One region of the Nostoc sp. DSM 114161 genome, then DNA from elsewhere that is predicted to be linked to it. Evidence: predicted binding sites of a transcription regulator. Region 1 holds the regulator's gene; the other holds the start of a gene.
The links. The regulator NtcA, encoded in region 1, controls nitrogen genes in cyanobacteria. The targets are predictions, from matches to a motif close to TNTGTANNNNNNNNTACANA.
Positions count from the first base shown of each region.

Region 1 (3,151 bases):
AAGATGCCAAAGTGCGGATAGGGCCTGCGGAGATGGCGTTGACGCGGATATTTTGCGGCCCTAGTTCAGAGGCTAGGTAACGCACGCTCATTTCTAAACCCGCTTTGGCAACTCCCATGACGTTATAGTTAGGAACTGCCCTGACACCGCCTAAATACGTCAGCGTGACGATACTACCTCCCTCTGTCATTAGGGGTTTAGCTGCACCGCTCAATTGCACCAGCGAATAAGTACTAATCTCTAAAGCAGTTTTGAAGCCAGAACGAGAGGTTTGGCTAAAATCTCCAGTCAAGTCCTCTTTATTGGCAAAGGCAAGACAATGAATTAGGATGTCTAACTTTCCCCACTTCTCGCGTACTGTCTCGAAGGTAGATTGAATTTGTTCGTCGTTTTGGACATTACAGGGAAGAAATAAGCTGGGGTTGAGGGGTTGCACTAATTCGGCTACTTTTGCTTCCATTTTGCCGCGTTCATCCGGAAGGTAGGTAATTCCGAGATTAGCTCCTGCTTTGTGTAGTTGTTGGGCGATGCCCCAAGCTATGGAGCGGTTATTGGCAATACCTGTAACTAAAGCATTTTTTCCAGTCAGATTCAGCATAGGAATTGTTAATGCGATCGATCATTAGGAGCATACTAGAATCTGAGGCACGTTTTGTCTTTGTTTTACACAGGATTTGCAAAAATGAATATTGGTAAGGGTGTTTGCTGTCATCAAATTCTTGATTCTTTCTAAAGATATTCTCAAGTTGTCTTTATTTGTTCTTTAAAAAACCTTTTTAATACAGCTACTTGGAACCATTTATCAACAATTTATAGCCCAAGAGATCGACAATTATGTATCATTATAAACAAAGACTTAAGAAGCAATTAGTTGGAGTATAGGAAAGTACAGAAAGATTGACGGTGCTTTATTGAATTTTCGGGTGTATTCTTAGGTAATTAGTTTTTGTTTTTCCGGCATTGGGTAGGGGAAGGGAGATGATCGTGACACAAGATAAAGCCCTAGCAAATGTTTTTCGTCAGATGGCGACCGGGGCGTTTCCGCCAGTTGTGGAAACGTTTGAACGCAATAAAACGATCTTTTTTCCTGGCGATCCTGCCGAACGAGTTTATTTTCTTTTAAAAGGTGCTGTTAAACTTTCCAGGGTGTACGAGGCAGGAGAGGAAATAACGGTAGCACTGCTGCGAGAAAATAGTGTTTTTGGTGTATTGTCATTGCTGACAGGAAATAAATCCGATCGCTTTTACCATGCGGTTGCATTTACGCCTGTGGAATTATTGTCGGCACCAATCGAACAAGTTGAGCAAGCACTCAAGGAAAATCCAGAATTATCAATGTTAATGCTGCGGGGTCTGTCTTCGCGAATTTTACAGACAGAGATGATGATTGAAACTCTTGCTCACCGAGATATGGGTTCTAGGTTGGTGAGTTTTTTATTAATTCTTTGTCGTGATTTTGGAGTTCCCTGTGCGGATGGGATCACAATTGATTTGAAATTGTCTCATCAAGCGATCGCCGAGGCAATTGGTTCGACCCGTGTTACAGTTACAAGGCTACTAGGGGATCTGCGCGAGAAAAAGATGATTTCCATCCACAAGAAGAAGATTACTGTGCATAAACCCGTTACTTTAAGTCGGCAGTTCACATAAAAACAATTGGAGTCAGCGGAGTCGGCACGTGTCGTGTTTTTCAAGATCGCACTAATAGCTAAAGGAACACCTAAAATTGAGTAATGGAAGCTATTGCCAACCTCCACTTCTCCACAGACAATGGCTAAAAGTAGTAGGCTGTATCTGGAAGGATTTCGGTAGCTAAACATGACCACCGGATACATCCTCATCGCAGCAATTTTAATTCTGGGAGGCGTAATTGCAACCGTGGGCGATCGCATCGGCACACGAGTTGGCAAAGCCCGCCTCTCACTTTTTAACCTTCGTCCGAAAAATACCGCCGTACTAGTAACGATTTTTACTGGCGGTTTGATTTCGGCATCAACCTTAGGAATTTTATTCGCTGCTGACGATAAATTGCGCCAGGGAGTCTTTGAATTAGAGGATATTCAAACAGACCTCAGGCAAAAGCGAGAACAACTAAAAACCGCAGAAAGTCAGAAAAGCCAGGTAGAGAACGAGCTAAATCAAGCAAGAATCGCCCAAGCAAAGGCACAACAAGAGTTGCAAGCAATTAATCAGTCTTTGCAGGCGGTCAATGCCAAGCAAAGGGAAACTCAAGCCCAGCTCAACCGCACTATTCAACAGCAAGCCCAAACTCAAACTCAACTCCAGCGCACTCAAGGGCAGCTAGATCGAGTTGTAACTCAGTATCAAAAAGCCATAGCTGAACTGCAAAGCGTTTACAATCAGCGAAAGGAACTACAGGCAGCAGTTGAACTATTAAAGACAGAACGTCAACGACTGTATGCTGAGGCGAAAAAAGCGATTGACGAAGCCAAAACAGCTATTGAAAAACGCGATCGCGAACTTGCCAACCGCCAAGAAGCCATCGAAGCACGCGATCGCAAAATTGCCCAACTCGACCAGTTAATTCAAAAGCGTAATTTAGAAATTACAGCTAGAGAACAAGTGATTGCCAAACGGGAATCTCGCCTCAAAGAATTAGAAGCGCAACAGGAAGAACTAGAACAGGAAGTTGCTAGGCTGGAAAAATATTATCAGTCCTACCAAGATTTGCGTTTGGGTAAACTAGCCTTAGTTCGGGGTCAAGTTCTGTCTGCTGCTGTGGTTCGCGTTACCCAAGCGGCTGCGGCTCGTCAGGCGGTAGTACAACTTTTAGAACAAGCCAATCGCAACGCTAACTTGGAATTAAGCGAACCTGGTGCAACTTCTCCAAACGTAGAGCTTGTGCGCGTGACTCAAGAGAGAGTCGAGCAATTGAGCAAACAAATTGAGGATGGTCGAGAATATGTAATCCGAATTTTCTCAGCGGGTAATTATGTCAGGGGAGAAAAGCAAATAGAAATTTTTACCGATATAGCCCGCAATGAATTGGTTTTTTCCCAAGGGACGCAGTTAGCTACAACTACTGCTGACCCTACAAACATGACATCTTATCAGTTACAGCAGCGATTAGAAATATTGATTTCTGCTTCTCAATTTCGCGCTCGTAACGCCGGAATTGTTGAAAATGTAC
Region 1 is NZ_CP195141.1:242,616-245,766, forward strand. Features, by position in the region: gene fabI (enoyl-ACP reductase FabI) at 1-598, opposite strand, end outside; gene ntcA (global nitrogen regulator NtcA) at 979-1,650, shown strand; gene NSTC745_RS01015 (DUF3084 domain-containing protein) at 1,819-3,151, shown strand, end outside.

Region 2 (3,151 bases), 120 kb from region 1:
ATTTGGCAATGTTACTCAAGGTTTTGATGTAGTTAACAAAATTCAGCAAGGCGATCGCATCGACTCAGCTAAAGTTACCCAAGGTGCTGAAAATTTGAAAACACCAGCGCAGTAAGAGGGACAAGGGGACAAGGGAGACAAGGAGAATAATAATTTATAACTTTTAAACTCCTAAGTTCAAACTCCCAATTCTCAAATTTGTGAAAGTAGTTGTTACTGGTATTGGTCTAGTTTCTGCTTTGGGTGGAAGTTTAGAAGAAAGTTGGCAAAATTTGCTAGCAGGTAAATCTGGAATTAGATTACTTCAACCATTTCCAGAACTTAGACCATTTCCTATGGGTTTGATTGGTCAAAAGCCAACTGACTTGGCAATGCTAACTCAGTTGGTTGTTACTTCTGCTTTGCAAGATGCTGGCTTAGTTCCACCTTTGGCGGATTGTGCTGTAGTTATTGGCTCAAGTCGCTCTAATCAAGCATCTTGGGAAGTCTTGGCGCGGCAGATGTATGAGGACGCAGCCACTGAAAAAGATACAAAGAATTTCTCCTCATCGCCGCGTCCTTCCTTCCCCGCGTCATGTTTAGAAAATTGGCTCGATACATTGCCTCACATGAGGGCGATCGCCACTGCGCGACAAATTGGCGCGTCCGGCATAGTTTTGGCGCCAATGGTAGCTTGTGCTACTGGAATTTTATCTATTGCCCAAGCAGCTTTACTTATACAAACTGGGCAATGTCAAAGAGCGATCGCAGGCGCAGTGGAAGCACCAATTACACCTTTGACTTTGGCAGGCTTTCAGCAAATGGGTGCTTTGGCAAAAACTGGCGCTTATCCTTTTGATGTGCATCGGGAAGGCTTAGTTTTGGGCGAAGGCGCAGCTGTGTTTGTCTTGGAATCAGCAGAGTTGGCAAAACAGCGTCAAGCAAAAGTGTATGGTGAAATTCTCGGTTTCGGCTTAACCAACGACGCATATCATACTAATTCTCCGGAACCTGAGGGAAAAAGTGCGATCGCTGCTATCAAACAATGTCTAGAACGTAGTTGTTTATCGCCAGATAATATTGATTACATTCATGCTCATGGCACTGCTACCCAGCTAAATGACCAAATGGAGAGCATGGTAATCCAACATTTGTTTCCCCAAGGCGTAGCAGTTAGCTCCACCAAGGGAAGTTCAGGTCATACACTGGGAGCATCCGGAGCCTTAGGCGTGGCTTTTTCGCTGATGGCTTTAAAGCATCAAATTTTACCTCCTTGTGTTGGATTGCAGCAACCAGAGTTCGATTTAAACTTAATTACAGCAGCACATCTCAGTAATATTAGCCATGTATTATGTTTGAGTTTTGGCTTTGGCGGACAGAATGCAGCGATCGTCATTGGTCATTAGTCATTAGTCATTGGTCATTGGTCATTGGTCATGAATTTTTCTCCTTGTCCCCTTGTCCCCTTGTCTACCCATCTCCCCATGAGTTATTCATAATGCACATTCTTTTTGATAAAACTGTAACAAAAACTACAAAATTCCTATTTTTCAAAAAAAGAGGATAAGCTAGGCAATATATAAGATCCGGTTCGCGCAAAGGGCGCGATTGGGAGAAAATTTTATGAGTTTAGCATCTGTGTTGCCGTTGGAAGCTGCTTCTCCAGCGCATATTTGTCCATTCGATCAAGCCTGTAGTTACTTAGAAGCTGCGGCTAAGGAATTAAGGTTAGATCCGGGATTGCTAGAAATTCTCAGCCATCCACGCAAAGTGGTAACAGTTTCGGTTCCTGTGAAACTAGATAATGGAGAAATACGAGTTTTCGCTGGACATCGGGTGCAGCACTCTGATGTTTTAGGCCCCTACAAAGGTGGAATACGTTATCATCCGGCTGTGACATTGCGGGAAGTTTCAGCCCTAGCAATGCTAATGACATGGAAATGTGCCCTATTGGGTATTCCCTACGGTGGTGGTAAGGGCGGTATTGCGATCGATCCAAAACGTTATAGTGTCGGGGAACTAGAAAGGATCAGCCGTCGTTATATCAGCGAGTTGATTAAAGATATCGGGCCTTCCGTGGATATTCCTGCCCCAGATATGGGTACTTCTGCCCGTGAAATGGCTTGGATGATGGATACTTACTCCGTGAATGTCGGTCATGCTGTACCGGGTGTTGTGACTGGGAAGCCAATTTCTGTTGGTGGTTCCAAGGGACGCGAAATGGCAACCGGACGCGGCGCGATGATTGCTGTACGTGAAGCGCTAGCAGATCAAGGTAAATCTTTGGCGGGAGTGCGAGTAGTCATCCAAGGTTTTGGTAATGTTGGCGGCGCCGCAGCTGATTTACTATATGAAGCCGGAGCGAAAATTATCGCTGTTTCCACGAGTGCTGGGGGACTATTTTCCGAAGATGGTCTTGATATTCCCAAGTTGAAAGTCTACGCTGCGGAAAATCACAAGAATATCGTAGGTTTTCCGGAAGCTGTAGCAATTAGCAATGCAGATTTATTAACTTTGCCTTGCGATGTCCTGATACCAGCAGCTTTGGAAAACCAAATCACTGAAGAAAATGCCGATCGGGTGCAAGCGCAGATTGTTGCGGAAGCAGCTAACGGGCCGGTAACTCTTGAGGCTAGTTTGTCCTTAGAGGCGCGGGGTGTGACAGTGCTACCAGATATTTTGGCCAATGCTGGTGGTGTAGTGGTGAGTTATTTGGAGTGGGTGCAAGGTCTTTCTTACGTATTTTGGGATGAGGAACGCGTCAACCGCGAAATGGAACATTTGATGGTGCAGGCTTACCGCCAAGTGATTGAACAGTCGAAGAAACGGCAAGTTTCTTTGAGGTTAGCAGCTTATACACTGGGAGTAGGTAGAGTAGCTCAAGCCCTCACTGATAGGGGTCTTTATCCTTAAGTTTTACGGGTATGCGGCGGTTTTCAATTAAATAGACAAAATGGTAGGGGCACAATATTATATTGTGCCCCTACAATAGCTTTTGATTTGTGTGTGTCAAAGATACTTAAGCTTGATGACTAACCTGAAGGTGTAGCGGCATGAATTAAGTCTGGGCTTTCCTCAGCAGGAGGATGCTTAATACTTTGATCTGATGTGGGGCGTTGATGGCGATCGCGAGTCTCTATCTTTACGGGTTGACCAATCTTAATTGACTCGT
Region 2 is NZ_CP195141.1:118,581-121,731, forward strand. Features, by position in the region: gene NSTC745_RS00465 (peptidylprolyl isomerase) at 1-115, shown strand, start outside; gene NSTC745_RS00470 (beta-ketoacyl-ACP synthase) at 201-1,385, shown strand; gene NSTC745_RS00475 (Glu/Leu/Phe/Val family dehydrogenase) at 1,603-2,892, shown strand; gene NSTC745_RS00480 (Gfo/Idh/MocA family protein) at 3,012-3,151, opposite strand, start outside.
Region 2: NSTC745_RS00475 (Glu/Leu/Phe/Val family dehydrogenase) is a predicted target of NtcA. The motif match lies at 1,499-1,518, and genes of this name have one in related genera.